Regions from separate parts of the Pseudomonas sp. 1928-m genome, predicted to be linked through region 1. Evidence: predicted binding sites of a transcription regulator. Region 1 holds the regulator's gene; each other region holds the start of a gene.

What was found. Region 1 encodes FliA, which starts transcription of late flagellar genes. Its sites were predicted from a motif close to CTAAAGTTTNNNNNNNNNNNGCCGNTAA; they were not measured.
Positions count from the first base shown of each region.
Region 2: P3C18_RS08000 (flagellin) is a predicted target of FliA. The motif match lies at 6,268-6,295, and genes of this name have one in related genera.
Region 3: P3C18_RS05310 (methyl-accepting chemotaxis protein) is a predicted target of FliA. The motif match lies at 1,564-1,591, and genes of this name have one in related genera.
Region 4: P3C18_RS13135 (methyl-accepting chemotaxis protein) is a predicted target of FliA. The motif match lies at 6,477-6,504, and genes of this name have one in related genera.

Region 1 is NZ_JARIXO010000006.1:74,873-81,930, forward strand. Features, by position in the region: gene flhF (flagellar biosynthesis protein FlhF) at 1-190, shown strand, start outside; gene fleN (flagellar synthesis regulator FleN) at 268-1,098, shown strand; gene fliA (RNA polymerase sigma factor FliA) at 1,095-1,841, shown strand; gene P3C18_RS17230 (chemotaxis response regulator CheY) at 1,939-2,313, shown strand; gene P3C18_RS17235 (protein phosphatase CheZ) at 2,333-3,121, shown strand; gene P3C18_RS17240 (chemotaxis protein CheA) at 3,133-5,346, shown strand; gene P3C18_RS17245 (chemotaxis response regulator protein-glutamate methylesterase) at 5,390-6,505, shown strand; gene P3C18_RS17250 (flagellar motor protein) at 6,505-7,058, shown strand, end outside.
Region 2 is NZ_JARIXO010000001.1:1,774,561-1,782,045, reverse strand. Features, by position in the region: gene P3C18_RS08030 (sigma-54 dependent transcriptional regulator) at 1-1,266, opposite strand, end outside; gene P3C18_RS08025 (flagellar protein FliT) at 1,509-1,805, opposite strand; gene fliS (flagellar export chaperone FliS) at 1,833-2,213, opposite strand; gene fliS (flagellar export chaperone FliS) at 2,286-2,678, opposite strand; gene fliD (flagellar filament capping protein FliD) at 2,678-4,141, opposite strand; gene P3C18_RS08005 (flagellar protein FlaG) at 4,218-4,610, opposite strand; gene P3C18_RS08000 (flagellin) at 4,683-6,167, opposite strand; gene P3C18_RS07995 (glycosyltransferase) at 6,458-7,485, opposite strand, start outside.
Region 3 is NZ_JARIXO010000001.1:1,184,589-1,192,073, reverse strand. Features, by position in the region: gene P3C18_RS05320 (imelysin family protein) at 1-421, shown strand, start outside; gene P3C18_RS05315 (DUF1513 domain-containing protein) at 431-1,525, shown strand; gene P3C18_RS05310 (methyl-accepting chemotaxis protein) at 1,717-3,342, shown strand; gene P3C18_RS05305 (efflux RND transporter periplasmic adaptor subunit) at 3,543-4,673, shown strand; gene P3C18_RS05300 (multidrug efflux RND transporter permease subunit) at 4,701-7,485, shown strand, end outside.
Region 4 is NZ_JARIXO010000003.1:253,020-260,504, reverse strand. Features, by position in the region: gene P3C18_RS13150 (class I SAM-dependent DNA methyltransferase) at 1-1,443, opposite strand, end outside; gene creC (two-component system sensor histidine kinase CreC) at 1,871-3,295, opposite strand; gene creB (two-component system response regulator CreB) at 3,295-3,981, opposite strand; gene P3C18_RS13135 (methyl-accepting chemotaxis protein) at 4,416-6,446, opposite strand; gene P3C18_RS13130 (HD-GYP domain-containing protein) at 6,621-7,485, opposite strand, start outside.

The DNA of each region.
Region 1 (7,058 bases):
TATTAGCCAGCGTCTACCGGTAGCCTATCTCACTGATGGGCCACGCATTCCCGATGACTTGCAGATTCCCCGCAGTCATCAACTGGTTAGCCGGGCCGTAGGGCTGCAGGCGACCCAGGATCCAAGCGAGGATACGATGGCGGAGATGTTTGCCGGCCTTTACCAGCAACCCGCACGACGCGTCAGTTAAGCGTCAGGCTGTTGGAATTGAACCGCGCTTAGCCGGCCAAGTGGCTCCAGTCGAAGTTAGACAAGGTGTGTAGAAATATGGGTATGCATCCCGTACAGGTGATTGCGGTGACCGGCGGCAAAGGTGGCGTCGGTAAGACCAACGTCTCGGTGAACCTGGCGTTGGCCCTGGCTGATCTCGGCCGTCGGGTGATGTTGATGGACGCCGACCTGGGCTTGGCCAACGTCGATGTGCTGCTTGGCCTGAGCGCCAAACGCACCCTGGAAGACGTTATCAGCGGCGAATGTGAGCTGCGCGATGTACTGCTGCAGGGGCCGGGGGGCATTCGTATCGTGCCGGCGGCGTCTGGCATTCAGAGCATGGTGCAGCTGTCACCCATGCAGCATGCCGGGCTGATTCAGGCATTCAGCGATATCAGTGACAACCTCGATGTGCTGATCATCGACACCGCTGCCGGTATCGGTGATGGCGTGGTCAGCTTCGTGCGCGCCGCCCAGGAAGTGCTGGTGGTGGTGTGTGATGAACCGACTTCGATTACCGACGCCTACGCGCTGATCAAATTGCTCAACCGCGACCACGGCATGAATCGTTTCCGTGTATTGGCCAATATGGCCCACAGCCCGCAGGAAGGTCGCAACCTCTTTGCTAAGCTGACTAAAGTCACCGACCGTTTTCTCGACGTTGCCCTGCAGTACGTAGGCGCCGTGCCGTATGACGAGTCAGTGCGCAAGGCCGTGCAGAAGCAGCGCGCGGTCTACGAAGCCTTCCCGCGCTCGAAGTGCGCGCTGGCGTTCAAGGCGATAGCCCAGAAAGTCGACGCCTGGCCGTTACCGGCCAACCCGCGCGGTCATTTGGAGTTTTTCGTTGAGCGTCTGGTGCAGCAACCGATCGCGGACACGGCCATATGACAGCAGCCTCTGGACTTCGTATGTATAGCAAGGCGCAGGCGCAGGATTCCCAGCACCAGTTGATCGAGCGCTACGCGCCCCTGGTCAAACGCATTGCCTATCACCTGCTGGCCCGTCTACCGGCCAATGTGCAGGTAGACGATCTGATTCAGGCCGGGATGATCGGCCTGCTCGAAGCGTCAAAAAAATACGACTCCAGTAAAGGCGCCAGTTTCGAGACATTCGCCGGCATTCGCATTCGCGGTTCGATGCTTGATGAGGTGCGCAAAGGTGACTGGGCACCCCGCTCAGTGCATCGCAATAGCCGCATGGTCAGCGACGCAATTCGAAAAATTGAGGCCAGAACCGGCAGAGACGCTAAAGATCAAGAGGTTGCGGCCGAACTCCAATTGAGTCTCGAGGATTACTACGGCATTCTTGGCGACACTTTAGGCAGCCGCCTGTTCAGTTTCGACGACCTGTTGCAGGACGGTGAACACGGTGGGTTGGGTGAAGACGCTGGCAGCAACCACCTCGAACCTTCTCGTGATCTGGAAGATGAACGCTTTCAGGCGGCCCTGGCAGATGCCATTGCCAACCTGCCGGAGCGCGAGCGCCTGGTGTTAGCGCTATATTACGATGAAGAATTGAATCTTAAAGAGATCGGCGAGGTGTTGGGGGTTAGCGAATCACGTGTAAGCCAACTACACAGTCAGTGTGCCGCTCGTTTACGCGCTCGTCTGGGCGAGTGGCGCGCACATTGAGTTGCATTCGCTAACGCTGGGCCGGTTTCACGATTAAAAGCGCATACAGGTTGCTGGGTGCGTTTGGGACTGTACGGAGGTCGACTTGGACAAGAACATGAAAATCCTCATCGTTGATGACTTTTCAACGATGCGACGGATCATCAAGAACCTCCTGCGTGACTTGGGGTTCACCAACACAGCGGAAGCCGATGATGGCGTCACCGCGCTGCCCATGCTGCAGAGCGGCAGTTTCGATTTTCTGGTGACTGACTGGAACATGCCCGGCATGACGGGTATCGACCTGCTACGCGCGGTGCGTGCCGATGAGCGCCTGAAAACCCTGCCGGTGTTGATGGTTACCGCAGAAGCCAAGCGCGATCAGATCATCGAAGCAGCCCAGGCTGGGGTTAACGGTTACGTAGTCAAACCGTTCACTGCCCAGGTACTGAAAGAGAAGATTGAAAAGATCTTCGAGCGGGTCAACGGCTGATGTTTGCCATGAGGGTGCTATGGAACATAAAGATTCCGTTCAGGGTGACCTTGAGTCGTCCCTGAAACACAACGCTCGCCAACTGGTAGACAGCCTGGAACAAGGCAACTTTGGTGAAGCGGTACAGCTGATACATGAGCTCAACAAGGCGCGTGATCGCGGCCTGTATCACGAGGTCGGCAAGCTGACCCGTGAGCTGCATAACGCCATTGTCAATTTCCAGCTCGACCCTCGCGTGCCGCATGCCACTGAGGTCTCGCAAATCACCGATGCCACCGAGCGGCTGAATTACGTGGTGACGATGACCGAGAAAGCGGCCAACCGCACCATGGATCTGGTTGAGCAGAGCGCACCACTGGTTAATGACCTCAGTGATGAGGCGCAAAGCCTGAGCGCTGACTGGGGGCGCTTTATGCGCCGCGAGATGAGCGCCGATGGTTTCCGTGAACTGGCCAAGCGCGTTGAGCTGTTTTTGGCGCGCAGCGAGCGTGACGGCGCCAAGATATCTGGTCACCTCAACGATATTCTCTTGGCTCAGGACTACCAGGATCTGACCGGGCAGGTGATCAAGCGTGTAACCCAGTTGGTGACCGAGGTTGAAAGTAATCTGCTGAAACTGGTGCTGATGGCCAGTCAGGTGGATCAATTTGCTGGCATTGAGCACAACCATGAGTTGCTCCGCGCCGAACAAGAAAAACAAAAAGAGCCTTCGCATGGTGAAGGTCCGCAGATTCATGCCGATAAGCGTGAAGACGTCGCATCCAATCAGGATGATGTCGACGACCTGCTTTCCAGCCTGGGATTTTAGGAGCACGTCTTATGAGCTTCGGCGCCGATGAAGAAATCCTCCAGGACTTCCTGGTAGAGGCCGGCGAGATTCTTGAACTACTGTCCGAACAGCTCGTTGAGCTGGAAAGTCGCCCGGACGACATGAATCTGCTCAACGCTATTTTTCGCGGGTTTCATACCGTCAAAGGTGGTGCCGGTTTTCTCCAGCTCAACGAGCTGGTGGAATGCTGCCATATCGCAGAAAACGTCTTCGACATCCTGCGTAAGGGTGAGCGGCGCGTCGACTCCGCGTTGATGGATGTGGTGCTGGAAGCACTGGATGCCGTCAACAGCATGTTTACCGAAGTACGTGAGCGTACTGATCTGACTCCCGCTACCCCTGAGCTGCTTGCCGCCTTGGCACGCCTGGCTGAGCCAGCAGGTGCAGAGGAAGTCGCGCCAGTTGAAGCGCAGGCTGAGCCCGAGCCTGAAATCGAGATTGCAGAGGCCGCTGGCGATATCACCGACAGTGAATTTGAGCAGTTGCTGGGCTCCTTGGACGAGTCTCCGGCGCAAGCTCCCAGTGCTGCCAGCAGCGATGAAATTACCGATGATGAATTTGAATCCTTGCTCGATCAGCTGCACGGCAAGGGGCAGTTTGTAGCTCCTGACGTTGCTGTTGCACCCGCCGCGCCAGTTGCTGCTGCGCCAGCGGCAACAGCCGCGGCCGGTGATGAGATCACTGATGATGAGTTCGAATCGCTGCTCGATCAGTTGCATGGCAAAGGCCAGTTTGTCCCGCCTGCTGTATCTGCGCCTGCCGCACCTGCGGCCAAAGCTGAGCCTGCTGCCGCGCCGAGCGGTGATATCACCGACGATGAGTTCGAAGCACTGCTTGATCAACTGCATGGCAAAGGCAAGTTTGTCGAGCCTGAAGCGATCAAGCCCGTTGCGCCAGCTCCGGCTGCCAAACCTGCTGAACCTGCCAAGGCCGCCGCTAAACCCGCTGCAAAACCTGCTGCCAAGGCGGAACCGGCCAAGGCACCTGCTGCTCCGGCTGCCGCACCTGCAGCCGAGAAGGCTGCGCCACCTAGCGAGGCGGAAACCACTGTGCGGGTTGATACCGCGCGGCTGGATGAAATCATGAACATGGTCGGCGAACTGGTGCTGGTGCGGAACCGCCTGGTGCGTCTGGGTGCCAGTAGTGGTGATGAAGCCATGTCCAAGGCAGTGTCCAACCTGGATGTGGTAACGGCTGATCTGCAAACGGCGGTGATGAAAACCCGCATGCAGCCGATCAAGAAGGTCTTCGGGCGCTTCCCGCGTCTGGTCCGCGATCTGGCGCGCAACCTGAAAAAAGAGATCAACCTGGAGCTGGTCGGTGAAGAAACCGACCTCGACAAGAACCTGGTTGAAGCCCTGGCCGATCCATTGGTCCACTTGGTGCGTAACGCGGTCGACCACGGCATTGAAACCCCGGAAGAGCGCGAAGCCTCGGGCAAGCCACGCGGCGGCAAGGTGATCCTGTCCGCCGAGCAGGAGGGCGACCATATCCTGCTGTCGATCTCCGATGACGGTAAAGGTATGGATGCCGATCAGCTGCGTGCCAAGGCCGTGGAGAAAGGTCTGCTGGATAAGGACGCTGCCGACCGCCTCAATGAATTCGAATGCTACAACCTGATCTTCGCGCCGGGCTTTTCGACCAAGACCGAGATTTCCGATGTGTCCGGTCGCGGTGTGGGCATGGACGTGGTGAAAACCAAGATTTCCCAGCTCAATGGCACGGTCAACGTGTTTTCGGTCAAGGGCCAGGGCTCGAAGATCGTCATTAAGGTGCCGCTGACCCTGGCGATCATGCCGACGCTGATGGTGATGCTGGCCAATCAGGCGTTCGCCTTCCCGCTGGTCAACGTCAACGAGATTTTCCACCTGGATTTGTCGCGAACCAATGTGGTCGACGGCCAGGAAGTGGTGATCGTGCGCGATAAGGCTTTGCCGCTGTTTTACCTCAAGCGCTGGTTGATCGGCAGTGCTGCTCATGTGGAGCAGGGCGAGGGCCATGTGGTGATTCTCACCGTTGGCAGCCAGCGCATCGGTTTCGTGGTCGATCAACTGGTCGGTCAGGAAGAAGTGGTGATCAAGCCGCTGGGCAAAATGCTGCAGGGCACTCCAGGCATGTCGGGCGCGACCATCACCGGTGATGGACGTATTGCCCTGATTCTTGACGTGCCGAGCATGCTTAAACGTTACGCCCGGCGTATCTGATTGTTAGCGGCGCAGCTATCTGTCGCGCCGTTTAGGAGTGTTTATGGCTGTTAAGGTGTTGGTGGTTGATGACTCCGGCTTTTTTCGTCGGCGTGTGTCGGAAATTCTTTCAGCCGATCCGAATATTCAGGTGATCGGCACAGCCACTAACGGCCGTGAAGCCATCGAGCAGGCACAAGCGCTCAAGCCCGATGTGATTACCATGGATTACGAGATGCCGATGATGGATGGCATCACGGCCGTGCGTAACATCATGCAGCGCTGTCCGACGCCGGTGCTGATGTTCTCTTCGCTGACTCATGAAGGCGCGCGCGTTACGCTGGATGCGCTGGAAGCCGGTGCGGTGGATTTCCTGCCGAAGAATTTCGAGGATATTTCGCGCAATCCAGAGCGGGTCAAGCAGCTGCTCTGCGAGAAAATTCATACCATTGCCCGCAGTAACCGCCGTAGCCTGAGCCCGCCTCCCGTGGCAGCGCCTAGCACGACACCTGCAGCGCAAACCAAGCCAGGGGCACGCCCTGTAACCACCACCAGCACGCCGGGTCGTCCAGCTGCGGCTCCCGCGCCGGCTGTTGTCAGTGCCGCGCCTAAGCGTAAATCCTACAAGCTGGTTGCGATTGGCACCTCGACAGGTGGGCCGGTGGCGCTGCAGCGTGTGCTGACCCAGTTGCCGGCTACTTTTCCGGCGCCGATCGTGCTGATCCAGCATATGCCGGCCGCCTTCACCAAGGCCTTTGCCGAGCGCCTCGACAAACTGTGCCGTATCAGTGTCAAGGAAGCCGAGGACGGTGATGTATTGCGCCCCGGCCTGGCGCTGCTGGCGCCTGGCGGTAAGCAGATGATGGTCGACGCCCGCGGTGTGGTGAAAATCCTTCCCGGTGATGAGCGCCTGAACTACAAGCCTTGCGTCGATATCACCTTCGGCTCGGTGGCCAAGTCCTATGGTGACAAGGTGCTGGCGGTGGTGCTGACCGGCATGGGCGCGGACGGTCGTGAAGGTGCACGCCTGCTCAAGCAGGGTGGCAGCCAGGTGTGGGCGCAGGATGAAGCCAGCTGCGTGATTTACGGCATGCCCATGGCCATCGTCAAAGCCAACCTGGCCGACGCCATCTACCCGCTGGATGATATTGGCAGGCACCTGGCGGAGACCTGCATTTAATGGATGTACTGAGCCTTATCGGGGTCATCCTGGCCTTTGTCGCCATCCTCGGCGGCAACTACCTTGAAGGTGGCCACGCCGGCGCTTTGCTTAATGGGCCGGCTGCGCTGATCGTGATCGGCGGCACCCTGGGCGCGGCGTTTTTGCAGGCGCCGATGAACGTGTTCAAGCGGGCTCTGGCAATCATCGGCTGGATCTTCTTTCCACCGCGGGTGGACCTGGCTGGCGGTATCAACCGGGTGGTTGGCTGGAGCATGACGGCGCGCAAGGAAGGCCTGCTCGGCCTCGAAGCGGTGGCTGATGTCGAAGCCGACCCTTACGCCCGCAAAGGTTTGCAGCTGTTGGTTGACGGCGCGGAGCCTGAGGCTATTCGCAGCATTCTCGAAGTCGATCTGTACACCCAGGAAGGCCGCGATATTCAGGCCGCCAAGGTGTACGAAAGCATGGGCGGTTACGCGCCGACCATTGGCATTATCGGCGCCGTGATGGGCCTGATCCATGTGATGGGTAACCTGGCTGACCCGAGCAAGCTGGGTGCTGGGATTGCCGTGGC
Region 2 (7,485 bases), on a different contig from region 1:
ATCCACGCCCGGTAGACCGGCCAGGATAGTCGCGCGCTCATCCAGCTCATCGCGCAGGCTGGCCACCATGTTCTCGTCTTCATCGTCAACATGACGGAATTTCTTCGGCAGCTCGCCCACGCCAATAACGCCGTAGGGATGCATGATCGCCATGCGCTCGACCAGGTTGGCCAGCTCGCGCACGTTACCCGCCCAGTCATGCCGGCACAGCGACATGATCGCCGCCGAATTGAAGCGGATAGAGCCGCGCTTCTCGAACTCCATGCGCGAGATCAGCTCATTCATCAGCAGCGGGATGTCCTCGATACGCTCACGCAGCGGGGCCATCTCGATCGGGAAGACGTTGAGGCGGTAATACAGGTCCTCACGGAAGCTGCCGTCTTCGATCATCTTTTCGAGGTTCTTGTGGGTGGCGGCGATGATCCGCACATCGGCGCTCTGGGTCTTGTTGCTGCCCACCCGCTCGAAGGTGCGCTCCTGCAATACGCGAAGCAGCTTCACCTGCATGGGCAACGGCATGTCGCCGATTTCATCAAGAAACAGCGTGCCGCCATTGGCCAGCTCGAAACGCCCGGCCCGGCTGGTGATGGCGCCAGTAAACGCGCCCTTCTCATGGCCGAACAGCTCACTCTCAAGCAACTCGGCAGGAATCGCACCGCAGTTGACCGGCACAAACGGCGCTTCACGGCGCTTGGAGTGGTAATGCAGGTTGCGAGCGACCACTTCCTTGCCGGTGCCCGACTCGCCAAGGATCAGCACGCTGGCCTCGGTATCGGCCACCTGCTGCATCATCTGCCGCACCTGCTGAATGGCCCTGCTGGTGCCGACCAGACTGCGAAACAGATTAGTCTCGCGCTGACGGCCACGATCACGGGCCTGGTCGTACATCTCGCGGTACACCTGAGCGCGGTGCAGGGAGTCGAGCAGCTTGTTGTAGCTCATCGGCATTTCCAGCGTCGCCAGTACACAGCGGCGCTGTTCTTCCGGCCACTCGGCAGCCACCTGATCATTAATCAACAGCGTTGGCAGGAACTCATCCCAGGCAGCTAGCTGCTTGAGCATGTCCAGTACGCCGCCTTTGGCCTTCACTTCGCCAAGCACCACACTAAGCACTTCACGGCTGGACGCCAACTCCGCAACGCATTGACGCCAGTTCTGGCTATCGCTGGCCAGATGATCTTCACCGAGAAAATTCAAGATCACCGTCAGGTCACGACGGCGCTCGCTGTTATCGTCAATCAGGAGGATTTTGGTTTCACGCCACATAATTTATTTACTGATCCTGGAGTGAAAAACGCGCCCGCCGCCCAAACACCACTCGATCCAGCGCCGGCAATTGGCCACTAGTTAAGTCAATTTTTTGTTAATAGTCAATTTTATGGCGTGCTTTTTTATTGCGTCCGCCAAGCAGACTAAGCAGCTGTTTAACAAAGAAGGGGAAAGATCGGGCAAAACGCAGACATTTACCAGAAGGTCGATACCGGACAGCATCGACCGAAAACAGTTAATCAACCGAACAGCTGATAGACCTTGGCGCCTTGTTGCGACTGATTCAACTGAACGAGCTCATTGGCCAAGCGCTGCTGCTCGGCTTGGCAAACGTTAACCAGCTCGCGATAAAGATCCAACAACTCCTGCATACGCGCACGCAGGGTTTCTTCATCACTGGCAGACTCGACCATAGCCTCATCAACGGCCTGGCGGCATTGCAGATCCAGCTCGCCAATGGCGGCCCAATCCTGGGTAGCCAACGCGGTACGCAAGGCGCTACCGGTTTCTTCTAGACGCTGCACGGATGAACTCATAAACAATTCCTCAGGCGGGAAACAGCATCACTCAGCGATGGCATCCCAGCCAGCTTTTACATTACGCAACAGGCCTGCAACTTCATCCAGCGGCGCTATTTCATTCTGCACATTGGCGTCAACCAAACGTGTGGCCATGTATTCGTAAAGGCTATCCAGATTGGCAGCGACTTCACCGCCCTGCTCCAGATTGAGGCCTTCGCGCAAGCCACCAATGATGCCGATGGCTTTGCTGATCAGCTCTCCCTTAAGGGCAACCTGATTACGCTCCATGGCGCCGCGAGCTTGAGCCAAGCGAGTCAGCCCGCCCTCCATCAACATCTGGATCAATCGATGCGGGCTGGCTTCAATTGCCTGAGCCTGGGTGTTGACGGTTTGATACTGCTTGAGGGCCGCCATCGCGTTCATCGTTGTTCTCGCTGTTCTGTTTGCTGGATACCTTGGGTATCGGCGCTACAGAGCAAAGCTTTAGCAACGAAATCAGTTTCCTACAGCCGGCTCAACCTCTGGGCCGATGGTATCCCAAGCGCTCTTGATCTGCTCAAGCAGCGCCTGAACTTCATCCAGAGTACGCGGTGTACTGTCGAGCGCTACACCGGCCAACCGGCGCGTCATGTAGTCGTAAAGCGAATCCAGGTTCTCGGCAATTTCACCACCCAGTTCTTTGTCCAAGCTGGCCTGCAATACGCCGAGGATGGTGATAGTGCTGCCAACGGCCATGCCGCGAATCTCGGCATCCCCCTCAACCTGAGCATGCTTGGCCAGCATTACCCTTTGCAGCGCCCCCTCAAGCAGCAGTTGAACGGTGCGATAGGGCGAAACATCGTGGCTGGTATTGACCTGCTTGTAGGTATCAATCGGTTTTTTGCTCATTACTTATCCTTTCTCACGAAACCTGGCAGGCTGGCGAGTTGATTGGCCAGGCTTTCACTGGTTTGTTTTAACCGGCCGACAAGGGAGTCCATGGCGTTGTACTGAGCATAAAGACGCGTCTGCAGACTCTCGACTCGAACAGCCAATGCTTTGCGCTGGTCATCAACACCCTTCTTGGTAACCTGCAACGCGTCAGTACGCTGCTTAAGCACACCAGTGTCCCCTACATATGCGCCAACTGATTTGGACAGACGCCCCATCAGTCCATTATCGCCTGCAAGGTAACCAGCAACCTGATCGAAATTACCATCCAGGGCTTTAGTCAGTTTTGTGTCATCAATCTTGAGCTGACCGGTTTTCCAATCAGACGTAATCCCCAAATCTGCCAGTGCACGAACCCCGCCCTCACCGGTCATATTGACCATTTCATTGCGCAAACTGGACAGCACATTGCGTATAGATGAGTCACCGAGCAAAGGGCCCGTTACCGGCTTACCACCATCGACCGGCACAACGGCGGTCAGCTGAGAAGTCGTACTGATCAACGCGTTGTATGCATCAACAAACTTCTGCAGGTTGGTTTTCACACCGCTTTTATCGACTCCAACAGTAACGCTGATGGTTTTTCCATCAGCCAAATCTGTAGAGCTCTGCGCCGCAGTGAGATCAAGCGTTACGCCCTCTAGCGCGTCCTCAATGCGGTTGGTGTCGCGAACCAATTCCAAACCATCAATGGATATCTTGGCCGACTGGGCCTTGGTGATAACACCACCAGCCCCCGTAGTGGAGTTGGGCTTAAGGAAGGCATCGGCATTGCCGGGGTCAACCGTTGGAGTAAACGCCTGAGACGTCAACGCGTTGGCTCCAGTCGTCACATTGTCTTCGTTGGCCACGACCTGAATGTCATTGCCCGCACCACTCTTGGTGGAACTCAGGACCAGCCGCGAACCTGAATCATCGGTGATGATTGTGGCACTCACACCGCTGCTTTTACCGGCTTCATTGATTGCGTCGCGCATACCGGCCAGGGTGTTATTGCTGGAAGTAATGTTGACGTTGAAGCTCGAGCTGCCCGCAGAAATAGTCAGCGAACCGCTGTTAAATGTAGCGGCGTTTCCACCAGTAACCGACTGCAGCGCTACCTTGCTGCTGGTCGCCAGCTGCTTGACCTGAACATTGTAGTTGCCTGCAGGGGCAGTGGTTGCGGCAGTAACCTTAAGGGCACTGGTGTTGGATGAACTCGCCGTTCGCGACTCGAACAAGGAAGCCTTATTCAGCGAGTCGACGGCGGTTTTGAAGGTATTCAGCGCGCTGGTCAGCGAGCCAACAGCCGAGATGCGCGCAACAGTGGTCTTCTCGAGATTGTCCAGCTGATTGGTCTTGGGTGCCCTTTCGGCATTGACCAACGCAGTGACGATTTCGTCGATTTTGATTCCTGAGCCAATGCCCGTAATCCCGACCATGCTTCACCTCGCCAAAATAATGACTGCAACACGCTAGATAAGCGTTAACAGTCAAAAGCTGTGCCAACCTTGTTGGCTAGGCCTCAGCTTTGAATAACAAACTACGAACCTCCGAAAGATTCTCTGCCAACTGCAGCGCTTCTTCAGAAGGGATTTGCCGGATTACATCACCCGACCCTGCATCGGTCACCTTGACCACTACTCGCCCACTGCCCTCTTCAAGGGAGAAGTTCAAGCTACGACGAACCGATTGGACAAAGTCCTGAATCGTCGCAACTGCAGCTTCGACCTCTTCGCGAGAGGCCGCGGAGCCATTTTCAACCTTTGTGGCACTAGCGGTTGCAGCGTCTTCAGAAGGCTTACGCTCAACAGCATCAACCACAACTTTGGCAGAGCCATTTGGCGCACGCTCTGCTTTGGAAGCAACAGCGGTGGATGCAGACGAACCTTGAATAGAACCAATGTCCATAACTTTCTCCTCAGAATGAGGGAACGGGGAGAAGAGCTAAGCCCTTCTCCCCGCAGTCTAGCGCTTTTACCCTTAACCGAGCAGGCTGAGTACAGCCTGTGGCAACTGGTTAGCCTGAGCCAAGATCGCGGTACCGGCCTGCTGCAGGATCTGATTTTTGGTCAGTTCCGAAGTTTCAGCAGCAAAGTCAGTGTCGCGAATCCGGCTGCGAGCAGCAGCAGAGTTCTCAGAGATGTTCTGCAGGTTCGAGATAGTGTTCTCGAAACGGTTTTGAACAGCACCGAGCTGGGCACGCTGGCTATCGATGTTGGAAATCGCACCGTTGATGATACCCAGAGCGTCCTGAGCACCCGTCGCCGTACTGATGTCGATGCTGTTAACCGCATCCAGCTCACTGAAACCATCAGTACCTAGACCACCAGTCAAGCCATTCACACTGAAGGCATCAGCAGCTTCGAGTTGAACTTGACCGTCTGCGCGCGCACCACCACCAGCCACGATAGTTGCAGCAGTACCCACATCAGTTTCACCATCGAAGCTCTTCGCTTGCAGAGTAGCACCGCCGGAGCCTGCAAAGTTACTGATGCTGATGGCATCACCACGGGAGCTAACCAGTTCAATGGTGCTGCCTTTCGATACTGCAGAGATACCAGTTTTACCAGTCTCGCGGTTGATCGCATCTGCCAGCGAGGACAGGTTTGTAATGTCATCCACTACTGCTGATACGGAGGAAGAGTCTGTAACAAGCGACTTGCTGGTCAGGCCAGACAGGTCGAAGGAAACAGTACCCGAGGCAGTAATACCACCCAACGTAGCAACGGTACGAGCGTTGGCAGTTACGCCAGTTTCATCGCTCTTGGAGTTGATTGCACGAGCCACTTCACTCGCCGAGCCGCTGGCTGCACCAGCAATGGCTACGTCGCCGTCGGACAGTTTTGAGTTGATATTGAAAGACGCACTGCCGTATGCACTGCCCGAGGTAGCACTGAACGCAGCACCCGAAGCAGTAGCAGTAGCGGCTGCACCATCAGTGGTAAAACGGTTGATACCGATACGGTCAGTTGCAGCAGAACCGATCGAAACGCTGATAGTTTCGTATGCGTTAGCACCAACCTGGAAAGCTTGAGAGCCAAAGCTGCCGTCAAGAATCTTACGACCACCGAAGCTGGTGGTTTCAGAAATACGGTTCAGTTCTTGTTGCAACTGCGACACTTCGCCTTGCAGGGCCGCACGCTCAAGCGCACCGTTGGAACCGTTAGCCGATTGCAGGGCCAAGTCACGGATACGTTGCAGAATGCCAGTCGACTGCTGCAGTGCACCTTCAGCGGTTTGCGCCAGGGAGATGCCGTCGTTGGAGTTACGGGTCGCAACGTTCAGACCGTTGATCTGGCTGGTCAGACGGTTGGAAATCTGCAAGCCGGCGGCGTCATCCTTGGCACTGTTGATGCGGAAGCCTGTGGACAGGCGCTGCAACGAAGTATCCAAGCCTTTGGATGAGCTATTGAGGTTACGCTGAGTGTTGAGTGACGCTACGTTTGTGTTGACTGTAAGGGCCATGGTGTTTGCCTCCAAAGGACCGTGCTACTGAGATTGTCTGAGCCTGCGAGCTTCGGGCCTGCTTTGCTCAGACGCCCCATAAAGTTCGCATTCGATCTTTATATCGGCGGCCTTAGGAGCAGCTTTAGCAACTCGTTCTATTTTTTTTTCCACAAATAGAACAATTACTTAAGCAGCAAAGCCGAGAAAAACTTGGTATCTGCCGACATCCCGACGGCAAATACCGAGTTCTTCACATACAAAAACAGCCCATTCCTTCAGCCTGAACCCTCGCTAGCACTTTGTCGGCATCAATCAGGCAACCATGAGGCTCTCCACACCTCAAGATTTTCCCCGTCGAGCATCCAGCCGCGCTGCACCTGCCTGCGCAGCTCATCACCCATCCTAGCGCTCGCGTCCAGATCGCTGATGTGCATGCGAATTGCGTCGACCCAGTCTTTGAAGCGATTTTTCACCCGGGTTACCGGCAACGCCCCCTGGTAACACACCAGATCACTGCAGATAACCGGGAAGCCACAAGCGCCGTATTCAAGAAGACGCAAGTTGCTTTTGCATTCATTGAACAGATTCTGCTCGACCGGAGCCAAAGCAAGGTCCAGATCCAGGCTGGCCAATGCGGCCGGGTACAGATCAATTGCAACGCCCACATGCATCTCATGCACGTAAGGACGGATTACTTCCGGGCACATGCCCATAAACACCCACTCGACCTCACCTGCCAGCTCCTTGACCACATCAGTGATCAGTTCCAGATCACCGGTGTGGCTAACGCCACCCGCCCAACCGACGCGAGGCTTCCTTCCTCGCCGCCGCATGGACGACAGGCCGCTCCACCAATCCAGCGGCAAGCGGTTCTCAACCACCCGAATGTCGCCATGCAACCCGGCAAAGGCCTCAGCCAACGGCGCAGTGGACACCGTGAAGCGATCAACAAAGCTCAGCCCCTTGCGCAGCGACTTGAGTATGTCCTTCGGCATCTGCGGACGATGCACACTCTTGAGCGGCAGGTTGGGCAGGTAATCATCCAGCTCATAAATGGTGAATGCCCGCGAGAATTTCTTGATGCGGCGCATGGCGTCCAGGCGCTCGTCACCAATCTGGCGCTGCAGCACGATCACGTCCGGGTCAAGGCGCTCCAGGTCCGGCACCTGCAACAGCCCGATAGACATCATGCCATCAGCCATACCACTCTCTTTAAGCGCCGAGAACGGTTTGATCACACGGTAGTTACCACAACCAAAGGGGTCCGCCGGATGCGCCAATACCACTGGCAGCGGGCGCCAGCTCAGTGGACGCCAGGTCAGACCAGAGTCGACTT
Region 3 (7,485 bases), on a different contig from region 1:
GGTCAGCGCCATCGACGGACTGAAGAAGAAACTCGGCACGCCACTCGGCCGCCAGAGCAAAGGCCAGCCGCAGCCCTATCAAGCCGAAGCCTGGCGCAGCAAAGCCAGCCTAGCCAACCTCGCCGCCAGCCTGGCCAGCGCCGAACGCATCTGGCTGGGCGCCGAACAGGACGGCATCCAGGCGCTGCTTGGCAGTGATCAAGACGCGCTGAAACAACGCATCAACGCCGCCTACAGCGACACCCGCCAGCGCCTGGCCGCCGCCCAGCGCCCGCTCGGCGAACTGCTTGGCGATGAAGCCGGGCGCGCCGAGGTCAACGCCCTGTACGACAGCCTGAATGTGCTGCACCGCCTGCATGAAGGTGAGCTGGCGAAAGTGCTGGGTATCCAGCTGGGCTTTAACGCCCATGACGGCGACTAAAGCATGCAGATCAATCGCAGAGCATTCCTCGGTCTCACCGGCGCGGCGCTGGCCGCCAGTGCCCTGGGTGGCTGGACATTGATGCACAGCGGCGCGCAGCCGCTGCTGCTATCGGCGCGTAACGACAGCGCTGGCAAACACTTTGCGGTCGGCTACCGGCTGGATGGCAGCCAGGTATTTGCCACCCAGGTCAACGAGCGCTGCCACGATGTGATCGGTCATCCATTTCTGCCGATGGCACTGTTTGTCGGCCGCCGTCCGAGCACCCAGAGCTACCTGATCGACACCCGCGACGGCCGCCTGCTGCAGACCCTGAATACGCCCAAGCAGCGCCACTTCTACGGCCACGCGGTGTTCCACAAGGACGGCGAATGGCTGTACGCCACCGAGAACGACACCGCCGATCCCGGTCGCGGTGTACTCGGCGTCTATCGCCTGCAAGGTGAACAGTTGCTGCGCAGCAGCGAGCTGCCGACCCACGGCATCGGCCCGCACCAGCTGCTCTGGCTGCCAGATGGCGAAACCCTGGCGGTGGCCAATGGCGGCATCCGCACCGAAGCCGACAGCCGGGTGGAAATGAACCTCGACGCTATGGACTCCAGCCTGGTGCTGCTGCGCCGCGACGGCAGCCTGCTCAGCCAGGAGCAGCTGCCCGAACGAATGAACAGCGTGCGCCATATGGCGGTGGCCAGCGACGGCACCCTGGTGACCGGCCAGCAATATATGGGCGAGATCAGCGATGTGGTGCCGCTGCTGGCGATCAAGCGCCCTGGCCAGCCCTTCCAGCACTTCCCGGTGGCCGATGCGCAGCGCCAGCTGATGAACCAGTACACCGCCAGCGTGGCGATCCACAGCGAGCTGCGCCTGCTGGCGCTGACCGCACCGCGCGGCAACCGGGTATTTATCTGGGACCTGGACAGCGCCGAACTGCGCCTGGATGCGCCCCTGGCCGACTGCGCCGGAGTGGGCGCGGTGGCTGAAGGCTTTGTGGTCAGCAGTGGCGTCGGCCGTTGCCGCCTGTACGACTGCCGCAGCGCCCAGATCAGCAGCCAGCCCCTGCAACTCCCCGCCGGCCTGTGGGACAACCACCTGCGCCTGGTCTAAGCGCCCCAGCGCTGAATCTGTAATACGCCTGCGGCACGCTAAAGAACGCTGCCGCAGAGCCGATCTATACTCCTAGCTAGCCGTTGCTTCCAGGCACCCGGCCCAGCCGATACCAGTCGATAGGGATCTTCGCAGTTAGGGCGCGTTCTGCGTCACTGGCATCCCGCCTTCCACACTCAGGGGTATCACCCATGTTTCTGCAAAAATCCTTGCGCGCGCAAATTCTCGCCCTGCTCGGCGGCAGCCTGGCGCTGATTCTGGTCACGGCACTGGCTTGCTTCAGCTTCCTTTCCAGCGGCATGCAGGCCTACCGCAGCCTGCTTGATGGCCCGCTGGAGGCCTCGGCGCTGATCGACTCGACCAACCTGAACTTCAAGACCCAGGTACAGGAATGGAAAAACGTCCTGCTGCGTGGCAGCGACAAAGCCCAGCTGGACAAATACTGGAGCCAGTTTGAGGCGCAGGAACGCAAGGTTCAGGACTTACTGGGCAAATTGAGCGAAGAGGCTGGTAACGACCGCGAACTGAAGACCAAGGTCGATACATTGCGCAGCGAACACCAGACGCTCGGCGCCAACTACCGCAAGGGTCGCGATGCCTTTGTCGCTGCCGGCGGTGACGCTGCGGTTGGCGACAAGGCGGTGTCCGGTATTGACCGCAACACCGCACAACAATTGGAGGCTCTGTCCAGCGAGTTGCACAAGCAGAGCCTGGAGCAGGCCAGCCTGATCAACGCTGCGGCCGACCGCACCATCACCCTCGGCACCCTGCTGATGCTCGGCGCCACCGTGGTGATTGCGCTGTTCAGCCTGTGGCTGGTCAACCGTAACCTGATCAACCCGATTCGCGAGCTGATCGAGCATATCGCCCAGCTTAGCCAGGGTAACTTCGGCAAGCGTGTCGACTCCACTCGCCAGGACGAGCTGGGCAACCTGGCCGTTGCCGCAAATATCCTGCGCGACTTCCTCTCCGACACCTTTACCCGCTTGAAGCGCAGCACCGCTGATCTGGACACCGCCAGCGGCGAACTCAACTCCATCGCCACGCTGATGGCCCAGGGCACCCGCGAGCAGTTCTCGCGCACCGACCAGGTCGCCACGGCCATGCATGAAATGTCCGCCACGGCCCAGGAGGTCGCCCGCCACGCCGCCGAAGCCGCCGGCGCGGCCGATGCCGCCGACAGCGCCGCGCGCCAGGGCGAAACAGTGATGCAGGCAACCATCAAGACCATCACCGACATTCGCGGTGAGATCAGCAACACCTCGGAGGTAATTCGCCGCCTGGAAGCCGACAGCGGGCGCATCGGCAAGGTACTGGAAGTGATTCGCGGCATCGCCGAACAGACCAACCTGCTGGCGCTCAACGCCGCCATCGAAGCCGCCCGCGCCGGCGAACAGGGCCGCGGCTTTGCCGTGGTGGCCGACGAGGTGCGCACCCTGGCGCAGCGCACCGCCGAGTCCACTGCAGAAATCCACCAGATCATCGACACCGTACAAACCGGTGCGGTGAATGCGGTGCGCGCCATCGAGAGCGGCCAACACCGCAGCGAGGAAGGCGTGACTCAGGTCACCGAGGCCGGCGCCACGCTGCAGCTGATCACCAGCGCGGTGGAAGCGATTCGCGATATGAACCGACAGATCGCCACCGCCGCCGAAGAACAGACCTCGGTGGCCGAGGACATCTCGCGCAACCTCACCGAAATCACCGCCATCGCCACGGCCAACCAGGAGAACGTGCAGCGCACTGAAAGCGCCGGTCAAAACCTGCAAGTGCTCTCCGGGCAACTCAACGAAGTGACCCAGCGCCTGAGTGCCTGACGCCCAGAGGTCAGCACAGCGCAACAAACAAAATGCCAGCATATGCTGGCATTTTGCTTAAAAAGCACTTGATCAATCAGGCAAGTTTTGTACAACGCTATTTTGCAAATGCGAATCTTTGACAGGCCTTTGCGCGAGGTCTAATGTGCCCCTCTTGCCTATTCCCAGGCTATCCAACCGCCTTGCCAAGGAACCGGAATATGTTGCTCCGCCGCATGCTGATCATGCTCGGCGCAGTACTCGTCGTGGTACTCGCCCTCGCCGCCTACAAAGGCTTCTCCATCTACCAACAAGTGCAGATGTTCTCCGCGCCGCAGCCGGCCATCAGCGTCGATGCCGCAACGGCCGAAGAGCGCCCGTGGCAGGGCCGCTTGCCAGCCATCGGCACACTCAAGGCCTTCCAGGGCGTTAACCTCACCGTAGAGGTCGGCGGCACCGTGCAACAGGTGCTGTTCCGCTCCGGTGAACAGGTCACCCTGCAGCAGCCGCTGATCCAGATGGACAGCGATGTCGAGCAGGCCAGCCTGGCCACCGCCGAGGCAGAGCTGGGCCTGGCCCGCGTGGAATACGAGCGCGGCCGCAGCCTGGTCAATCGCCAGAGTATCTCGAAAAGCGAGTTCGACCGCCTCTCCGCCAGCCTGCAGAAGGCCAACGCCAGCGTTGCCCAACTGAAAGCCATGCTGGCGAAAAAGCGCATCATCGCGCCGTTTGCCGGCACCATCGGCATCCGCCAGGTCGACGTCGGTGACTACCTGTCCTCGGGCACCACCATCGCCACCCTGCAGGACCTGAGCAAGCTCTACGTCGACTTCTTCCTGCCCGAGCAGGCGGTGCCCAAGCTGGCCATCGGCGAGCGCGTGCGCTTTAGCGTGGCGGCTTACCCGAATGAGGTGTTCGAGGGCGAAATTGCCGCGATCAACCCCAAGGTCGAAGACGCCACCCGCAACGTGCAGGTGCGCGCCATGCTGGTCAACCCGGAAAGCAAACTGCTGCCCGGCATGTTCGCCAACCTGGAAGTACTGCTACCGGGCGAGCAGAACCTGATCGTCGTTCCGGAAACCGCCATCACCTACACCCTGTATGGCAATTCGGTGTACGTGATCGGCGAGAAGAAGGCTGAAGACGGCCAGGTGGTCAAAGACGACAAAGGCCAGGCCGAACTGGTGGTCGAGCGCCGCTTCGTCGAAACCGGCGAGCGCCGCGCAGGCCAGGTGGTGATCAGCAAAGGTCTGCAAGCCGGTGAGCAAGTGGTGTCCGCCGGCCAGCTGAAGCTGGACAACGGCGCCCACGTCAGCATCGCCAACTCGCAGGACAAGCCAAGCGCCAATTAATCCGGCGCTGCGCAAAGGAACTTATTTATGGCTTTTACTGATCCCTTTATCCGTCGCCCGGTACTGGCGACCGTGGTCAGTCTGTTGATCATCCTGCTTGGCTTCCAGGCATTCAGCAAACTGACCATCCGCCAGTACCCGCAGATGGAAAACGCCCTGATCACGGTGACCACGGCTTACCCCGGGGCCAATGCCGAGACCATCCAGGGCTATATCACCCAACCGCTGCAGCAGAGCCTGGCAAGCGCCGACGGCATCGACTACATGACCTCGGTCAGCCGGCAGAATGTGTCGGTCATCTCGATCTACGCGCGTATCGGCGCCAATAGCGACCGTTTGTTTACCGAGCTGTTGGCCAAGGCCAACGAGGTGAAGAACCAGTTGCCGCAGGACGCCGAAGACCCGGTACTAAGCAAGGAAGCCGCCGACTCCACCGCGCTGATGTACCTCAGTTTCTACAGCGATGAACTGTCCAACCCGCAAATCACCGACTACCTGTCGCGGGTGATCCAGCCCAAGCTGGCCACTTTGCCCGGCATGGCCGAGGCCGAGATTCTCGGCAATCAGGTGTTTGCCATGCGCCTGTGGCTCGACCCGGTGAAGATGGGCGCCTACGGCGTGACCGCCGGCGACGTGAATGACGCGGTGCGCAAGTACAACTTCCTCGCCGCAGCGGGTGAAGTGAAAGGCCAGTACGTGGTCACCAGCATCAACGCCGAAACCGACCTGAAGTCCGCCGAAGCCTTTGCTGCCATCCCGTTGAAGACCGTGGGCGACAGCCGCGTGCTGATCCGCGATGTGGCGCGGGTGGAAATGGGCGCGGAAAGCTACGACTCGATCAGCTCCTTCGATGGCATCCCTTCGGTGTACATCGCCATCAAAGGCACGCCGGGGGCCAACCCGCTGGACGTGATCAAGGAAGTGCGCAAGGTCATGCCCGACCTGGAAGCGCAGCTGCCGCCGAACCTGAAAGTTTCCATCGCCTACGACGCCACGCTGTTTATCCAGGCCTCGATTGATGAGGTGGTGAAAACCCTGTTCGAAGCCGTGCTGATCGTCATCGTCGTGGTATTCCTGTTCCTCGGCGCGTTCCGCTCGGTGCTGATCCCGGTGATCACCATCCCGCTGTCGATGATCGGCGTGATGTTCTTTATGCAGCTGATGGGCTACTCGATCAATCTACTGACCCTGCTGGCCATGGTGCTGGCCATCGGCCTGGTGGTGGACGACGCCATCGTGGTGGTGGAGAACATCCACCGGCATATCGAGGAAGGCAAGACACCCTACGATGCGGCCATCGAAGGCGCGCGGGAGATCGCCGTACCGGTGGTGTCGATGACCATCACCCTGGCGGCGGTGTACGCCCCTATCGGCTTCCTCGAAGGCCTTACCGGCGCGCTATTTAAAGAGTTTGCCCTGACCCTGGCCGGTGCGGTGATTATCTCTGGCATCGTCGCCCTGACCCTGTCGCCGATGATGTGCGCCAAGCTGCTGCGTCACGAGGAAAACCCCTCGGGTCTGGCGCACAAGCTCGACCAGATCTTCGACAGCCTCAAGCAGCGCTATCAGCGCGCCCTGCACGGCACCCTGGATACTCGCCCGGTGGTGCTGGTGTTCGCAGTGATCGTCATGTGCCTGATCCCGGTGCTGCTCAAGTTCACCAAAAGCGAACTGGCCCCGGAAGAAGACCAGGGCATCATCTTTATGATGGCCAGCGCGCCGCAACCGACCAACCTGGAGTACCTGAACAAGTACACCGATGAGTTCGTGACCATCTTCAAGGAGTTCCCCGAGTACTACTCCTCGTTCCAGATCAACGGCTTCAACGGCGTGCAATCGGGTATCGGCGGCTTTCTGATGACGCCATGGAACGAGCGCGAGCGCACCCAGATGGAGATTCTCCCGGAGGTGCAAGCGCGCCTGTCGCAGATCGCCGGCCTGCAGATCTTCGGCTTCAACCTACCGTCCCTGCCGGGTACCGGTGAGGGTCTGCCGTTCCAGTTCGTGATCAACACGCCCAACGACTACCAGTCGTTGCTGCAGGTGACCGAGCGGGTCAAGCAACGCGCGGTGGAATCCGGCAAGTTCGCCTTCCTCGATGTCGACCTGGCCTTCGACAAGCCTGAGGTGGTGGTGGAAATCGACCGCGAGAAAGCCGCGCAGATGGGCGTGTCGATGGAAGACCTCGGCCTGACCCTGGCCAGCCTACTCGGTGAAGGCGAGATCAACCGTTTCACCATCGACGGGCGCAGCTACAAGGTGATTGCCCAGGTCGAGCGCGCCTACCGCGACAACCCGGAATGGCTGGGCAGCTACTACGTGAAGAGCGAAAGCGGCGCGATGCTGGCCCTGTCGACGCTGGTCAAAGTCAGCGACCGTGCGCGGCCAACCCAGCTCAACCAGTTCCAGCAGCTCAACTCGGCGATTATCCAGGGCGTACCGATTGTCAGCATGGGTGAAGCCATCGACACGGTGACGCAGATCATGCGCGAGGAAGCCCCAGCCGGTTACGCCTACGACTTCGCCGGTGCCTCGCGGCAACTGGTGCAGGAAGGCAGCGCGCTGTACGTGACCTTCGGCCTGGCGCTGGCGCTGATCTTCCTGGTGCTGGCGGCGCAGTTCGAGAGCTTCCGCGACCCACTGGTGATCATGGTCACGGTGCCGCTGTCGATCTGTGGCGCACTGATTCCACTGTTCCTCGGCCTGTCGAGCATGAACATCTACACCCAGGTGGGCCTGGTGACGCTGATCGGCCTGATCACCAAGCACGGCATCCTGATCGTCGAGTTCGCCAACCAGCTGCGCCGCGAGA
Region 4 (7,485 bases), on a different contig from region 1:
GAAGGCCAACATATCTTCATAGCCCGTGCCGGTTTGCCAGGCGTGGTAGGTGCTGACGACCTTGTGGATATCCTCGCGGGTAAAGTCGCGCAGTACGCGGTCTTTCATAAAACCGAGGTTGCGCGCGTCGATAAACAACACTTCGCCGCTGCGCTCGCGCAGGTTGAGGCCGCTGGCGGTTGTGCGCGGGTGTTTGTTTTTGGTTAAAAACCAGATGCAGGCGGGTATCTGGGTGTTGGTAAACAACTGCCCCGGCAGGGCGACCATGCATTCCACGCGGTCGGCCAGCAGCAGGTTTTTGCGGATTTCGCCTTCGTTATTGGTGTTGGAACTCATGGAGCCGTTGGCCAACAGCAGCCCCAGGCTGCCGTTGGGCGCCAGGTGGTGGAGCATATGTTGCAGCCAGGCGAAGTTGGCGTTGCCATCCGGCGGGATGCCATAGGCCCAGCGCGGGTCGTCGTCCTTCACCCCGCTCTTCCACTCTTTCATATTGAACGGCGGGTTGGCCATCACAAAGTCGGCGCGCAGGTCTGGGTGAAGGTCTTCGCTGTAGGTGCTGGCCCAGCGGCCACCAAAGTTAAAGTCGATACCGCGCAGGGCCATATTCATCGCGGCCAAGCGCCAGGTGGTGGGGTTGGACTCCTGGCCGTACACCGAAATGTTGTTCAGCTTGCCCTGGTGCTCTTCAATAAAGCGCTCGCTCTGCACGAAGAAGCCGCCCGAGCCCATGGCTGGGTCGTACACGCGGCCCTTGAACGGCTGGAGCATTTCCACAATCAGGCTGACGATGGCTTTGGGCGTGTAGTACTGGCCGCCCTTTTTGCCTTCGGCGAGGGCGAACTGGCCGAGGAAGTATTCGTAAACGTGGCCGAGAATATCCTTGGCGTGCAGGCTGGCGTGCTTGAAGGGGATGCTGCCGATCAGGTCGATCAGGCCGGTGAGTTTGTCGGCTTCAATGCTGAGCTGGGTGTAGGTTTTGTTGAGTACGCCTTTGAGGATGGCGTTTTCTTTTTCCACATGGTCGAGGGCGGTGTCGATCAGCCAGCCGATGGTGCGCATCTCCACAGCCTGCTCGGTTTTGCCGCTCTTGAGCATAAAGTGGGTGCCGATGGGCAGCTTGGCGTTGCTTTGCAGGGTGTCCCAGCGGGCGATCTCGGGCACCCAGAAGACGTTTTTCTCGGTGTAGAAGTCGCGCACTTCCAGCTCTTCTTTAATCAGCGCTTCGTCGCCACCCAGGTAATACTCGTGCTCCGGGTCGCGAAACTGCGCCTCCAGCTCGGCGCGGCGCTCGGCAAAGGTGTCGCTGACGTACTTAAGGAAGATCAGGCCAAGCACGGCATGCTTGTACACGGCGGCGTCCAGGCTGGAGCGCAGCCTGTCGGCGGCGTTCCAGAGTTTTTTCTCCAGTTCGTTAAGGAATTGCTGTTCTTCGCTACTGGTCATGCCATTCGTACCTTGTATGCAGAACTGCGCCGGATGAGGCGCAGCTGTAGAAAATGCTGCGGGGATTTTGCCAGAGCGGGCGAGCCCAGCGGGATTATTCGTGTTACCGGGCTTGGGGCGCGTCAACTGCCATTCCGTAGGGTGGGTTAGGCGCGCCCTGCCGATAGCGATGCACCCGCACTACCCGGTGCGCCGTAACCCACCACCTGCGCAACGCCGCGATAGTGGTTGGTGGGTTACGCGGCGCACCACCATGGCGGCGCCTGAGCGTTTGTCGCTTGGCACCGCTAACCCACCCTACGGTGATCCGACATTTCAACAGCGAGTAGCCCGGATGTAATCCGGGAATGGGCTGCCCGATGACACTCGGCCCCGGATTGCATCCGGGCTACGGACTCTTCGCGGGCATGGCCCACTCCTACGGATTTCAGCCCCCCGGCAGACGCAGCTGCGCCTCGACCCCGCCCGCGACATTGCCGATATGCAATGCGCCGCCGTGTAGCTGCATCACTTCCTCGACAAAATTCAGACCCAAGCCGGTGCTTTTGCGCCCGCTGCCGGGGCGCGGCAGGGAGTAGAAGCGCTCGCTCAGGCGTGCCAAGGCGTAATCGGGAATCGCCTCGCCCTGGTTGAACAGACGCAGCTCGATCTGCCCAGCACGAATCTCCGCGTCAAAGCGGATCAGCCCGCCCGGCGGGGTGAAGTCCAACGCGTTATCCAGCAGATTGGCCAGCGCCTGACGCAGCAGAAAAGCCTCACCGCGCGCACTTAATTCAATGCCAATGCGGTTTTCAATTTGCAGACCGGCCGCTTCGATGCGCGCCATCTGCGCCTGCAGCAGGGAGTCGACCAGCGCCTGCAGTGGCACCGCCACCTGTTCTTCCAGGCCCTGGCGCTGTTCGACCTGAGCCAGGTGCAGCAGACGCTCGATCAGTTGCTGCATGCGCGCGCTTTCCTGCTCGATATTGGCGACAAAGCGCTGCCGTTGTGGCGCCGGCATCTCGCTATCGAGCAGTTCCGCCGCCCCGCGAATTGCTGCCAGCGGGCTTTTCAGCTCGTGGGTCAGGGTGTGCACGTAGCGCTCGACATAGGCCTTGCCTTCCAGCTCGGTGCGCATGCGCTCGATGGCTTCAGCCAACTGTGCCAGCTCGCCGCCGCGCACGCTGGGCAGTTCGGCACGCTGCCCAGCGCTGACCGCCTGGGCGTAACGGGTCAGTTTGCGCAGCGCTGCACTAAGCCACCAGGACAGCAGCGCACCGATCAACAGACCGAGCACGATCAAGCCACCACCAAGCCAGGCCAGGCGCTGCTCGGAGCGCTCGATATAGGGCTGCAGGGTGCGATTAGGTTTGGCCACCGAGACCACGCCGATGATCTGCGCGCCATCCATGATCGGCGCGGCCACATACATCACAGAGGAATCGGGGTCGTTCGGGTCTTCCTTGGTCGAGCGCGCGCCGTATTCGCCGCGCAGGGTGCGCAGCACATCGTTCCAGCGCGAATAATCCTGGCCCACCGCCGCCCCCGTGGAGTCGAGCAGGACGATGCCGTTGGCGTCGGTGACATAGATGCGGTGGTTGACCTGGGTTTTCTCCACGCCCCAGATCTGCGCCTGTGGCTGGCGCTGGCCGTAGGCTTGCAGCAACTCCGGCAGACGGCTCTGCTGCAGGCGGCCGGCCTTGACCTCATCACGCAGAATCTCGGCCAGCAGGTTGGCGGTGTCCACCAGGGTTTCCTCGGTGCTCTGGCGCACGCCGGGGCGGATTTCGTCCATCACCGTGCTCAGCACAAACCAGCCGGCCAGCCCGACAAACAGGAAGTACACCAGGAAGATGCGAATTCCCAGCGGCATCAGGCGTGCCTCGGCGAGTAGCTGTAACCCAGGCCACGGTGGGTCTGGATCGGCTCGGCTTCAGCGGCCACCTGACGCAGCTTGGCGCGCAGGCTTTTGATATGGCTGTCGATGGTGCGCTCGTAGCCGACATCGGCGGCCACGCCAAGGCCGTCAAGCAACTGCTCGCGGGAAAACACCCGTTCGGGCTGCGCCAGCAGGCTTTGCAGCAGGCGGAATTCGTGGCGCGTAAGGCTCAAGAGCTGGCCGTGGTAGTGGATTTGCACCCGCTCAATATCCAACTGGAAGGGTGTGCTGGCCGGGCTGGCGGCAGGCGCTTCACGCGGCGCCATGCGCTTGAGGATGGCCTTAACCCGCGCGGCCACTTCCCGCGGGCTAAAGGGTTTGACCACATAATCGTCGGCGCCGATTTCCAGGCCCACCACGCGGTCGATTTCCTCGCTGCGCGCGGTTAGGAAAATAACCGGCACCTCGGAGAAGCGCCGCAGGCGCTTGCAGGCCTCAAAGCCGCTGATATCCGGCAGGCCGACATCGAGAATCAGCAGATCAGCCGGGTTGCGCTGCTGCTCAGCCAGAGCCTGCTCGGCCAGGCTTAGCCAGGTGGTGGTAAAACCTTCGCTCTGCAGGGCGAAGATCAGGGTGTCGGCGATGGCGGCTTCGTCTTCGACAATCAGAATATGCGGCATGGGCGTCCTGCTCGTGGCAACTCGGCGAGGAGCCTGCGGCAGGCCGCTGCCAGCGTCAAGCATGGCTAATCACCCTGCACGTAGCTGTTGTAGCCCGGATGTAATCCGGAATGGCGACGCAGATAGATCGCCCCGGATTACATCCGGGCTACGCACTGCCAGCGTCAAGGGCGAGACAGCCCTTGCAAACATAGCCCCTAGCAAAGATCTCGCGAGCTAGAGTCCTGCAAGGCGCTACGTTAGTAACAGCCTTCGGCTGGTCAAAACAGGCGAGGAAGCGGACTGGGCTCGCACGCGAGTGTACTTTTGTACATGAGCATTACTCGTTTCACTCGCCCCTTCGGGGTCGCGCTGAAGCGCGCTAGCCACAAGTGGCTTTCCGAGCCTGTTTTTAACGCAGCAGGGCCGACGCGCAGCAGATCGTAGACAGGCCCTCAGTCCAGCTTGAAACGCGCGGTATTCTGCGCCAACGCCTGACTGCCCTGACGCAGCTGTTCAGCGGCGTTGCTTACTGCCTGCGCGCCTTCAAGCAGGGCGCTGGCGGCGTGATCGACCTGCTGAATATTGCCGCTGACTTCATCGGCGGTGGCTGCCTGTTGCTCGGCGGCGGTGGCGATTTGTGCCAGGCGATCAGTCACCAGCTGCACCGACTCGACGATGGCATTCAGGTCCTCGCCCATGGCCAGCACGCTGCCAACATCACCTTCAGCCTGGCGCACGGCGTCTTCCATCTGGGTCACCGACTGGCCCACAACGCGGTGCAGGTTGGCCACGGTTTCGGCGATTTCCGCCGTGGAGTTCTGCGTGCGTTGCGACAACGAACGCACCTCGTCGGCCACCACGGCAAAGCCGCGGCCCTGATCACCGGCACGCGCTGCTTCGATGGCGGCGTTAAGCGCGAGCAGGTTGGTCTGCTCAGCGATGCCCTTGATCACATCCACCACCCGGGTGATCTGCTCGGTCTGGCTGCGCAGTTGCTGCAAGGTGGTGGCGCTGTCGCCCAGACGGCTGCTGAGCTGGCGCATGCTCTCGCTGGTACGCGCGCTGCGCTGGTTGCTCTGGTTGGCGATCTCGCGGGTCTGGCTGGCTTCCACCGCGGCCTGCTCGCAGCTCTGCGCCACGCTTTGCGCAGTGGCGGCCATTTCGGTGGCGGCAGCGGCAATCTGGCTCATCTGCGCCTGTTGCTGTTCCACCGACTCCAGAGCATTGCGCGCCTCGCCGTTGAGCATCTGCACCGTGCCGCCCAGTTGCTGGCTCTGCTGATTGACCCCCTGCATGGAGTCGCGCAACTGGCCGACGGCGGTATTCAGCGCCATGGCGATACTCGCCAGGTCGTCCTCACCATGCACCTGCATGCGCACGCGCAGATCGCCATCGCGCAGGCCTTCGGCAGCCTGGATGATCCCGGCGGTGCTGCGGCGGATCGAGGCGTTCAGGCAGAACAATACATACAGCGCCAGCAGGGTCAGTACGCTGAACACGCCGATCACTTCGATCATCGCGGTCAGGGCCTTGCGCCGGTAATCACCAAGACTGGCGGCAAACTGCTGGTACAGCGCAGTCTGCAGGGCCAGCAATTGGCCCTGCAGGGCATCGGTGCGCTGCACGAACTGCTCCGGGGTCAGGGCCATCGGGCTGGCCTCGAACATGTCGCGGTCGATGCCCGCGAGGAAGGCTTCGTAACCCTGCAGCGCCTCATCATAGGGCCCTTGCAGCTGGCGCATCGCACGCGGCGCCTCCAACTTGAGCGTGGCCTGGGCCTTGAGCAACTGGCTGCGCGATTCATCCAGGCTGCGGCGCAGGTCGCGGATCAGCACTCGGCTCTGCAGGGTGAAATGCTGCGACACCACGGCGCCATAACCCTGGCTGGCAAAGCTGCCCAACTGTTCGAGCAGACGCGGCAAGGTGTAGGTCAGCTGCTCCATCATCAGGTAGGTGTCGAGCTGCGGATCGAGGATCAGCCCACTGTCGGTGGCCACCTGCTCGCGCAGGGCCAGCAGGCTCAGCAGGTTCTTTTGGTAACGTTCGAGGGCATCGGGCAAGGCCAGCTTACCCAGCACATCGACACTCAGTTCGGCCTGACTGGCGCTGAGCGTCTGCAAATGCTGGCGAGCCTGATCGCTCATCAACTCGGATTTAAGCGGCGGCTCCAGCGCTTGCAACGTGGGACCAAGACCACTGGCATGTTCGCGCAGCAACGCTTCGGCAGCTTTCTCGGTGCCCTTCCAGCGCGACAGCAAGGTGCGTTGCTCAATCAGCTCCTGCTGCACGCCGGCCATGCCCTGCAGGGCACTGATGCCTTCCAGTTCATGGTCGATGGAATTGAGTCGATCCTGATAATTACTACTGATCACCCACAGGGAAAAGCCCAGCGGCAGGGCGAACAAGACAAACACCAACTGAAACTTGCGCGCAAAGCTGAAACGTTCCAGCAGCCGCACACCCGGTTTGAGTACTCCAGTCATACACACCTCAACCTGTTGAGCGCGCCAACTTCAGGGGCGCGCCAAAGCAAAACTTCAAGCAAGAAGCACGCCCAAGCAGCGCGCCTGCAGGCGGTAATGTTTAATGAGCATAGATGAGTGACCGGAGCACGGCCGTTAGTCGGTCGGAGAGCTGTTCCGCTCGGCCTAGAAAACCTAACTGGGAATGCCGCTCCAGAGTTCGTCGACCTGGCGAAAGCCCCACTCCTCGGCGGACTCGCGGCCGACGATCTTGTCGCGCCCGACCAGCTTGCTCAGATCGAGAATTTCCTGCGGGATCGGGGTTTTCGATCTGGCCGAGAAGAACACCTTGACCCTCGGCGCAAGCAGCGACTTGGCCTGCTGCTCCATCACCACGCCGATACGCCCGCTCTCCAGACGCACCAGCGAACCCACCGGGTAGATGCCCACGGTTTTAACGAAGGCCTGGAATACCACGGGGTCAAAATGGCCCTTCCACTCGGCCATCTTGCGGATCGACTCGGCCGGGTCCCAACCCTGCTTGTACGGCCGGTTGGAGGTGATCGCGTCGTACACGTCGCACACCGCGCCCATACGCGCGTACAGGCTGATCTGCTCACCGGCCAGACGATGCGGGTAACCCGTACCATCGACCTTTTCGTGGTGGTGCAGGCACACATCCAGCACCAGCGCGCTGACCTGCTTGCTCTCAATCAGCATGCGCGAGCCGGCTTCGGGGTGGTTGCGTACGGTGGCGAACTCATTGTCAGTGAGCTTGCCCGGCTTGTTCAGCACATCGTTAGGAATCGCCATCTTGCCGATGTCATGCAGCAGCCCGGCCAGCCCAGCTTCGCGCACCTGGCCCTCGTTCAGGCCCAAATTGCGCGCCAAGGCAATCATCAAGGCGCAGACCGCCACCGAGTGCATATAGGTGTATTCATCGGCATGCTTCAGCCGCGCCAGGCTGATCAACGCATTGGGGTGGCGCATGATCGAATCGGAAATCTCCTCGACCAGCTCGCCGGCCTGCTCAAACTGCAACGCCTGGCCCATGCGCGCA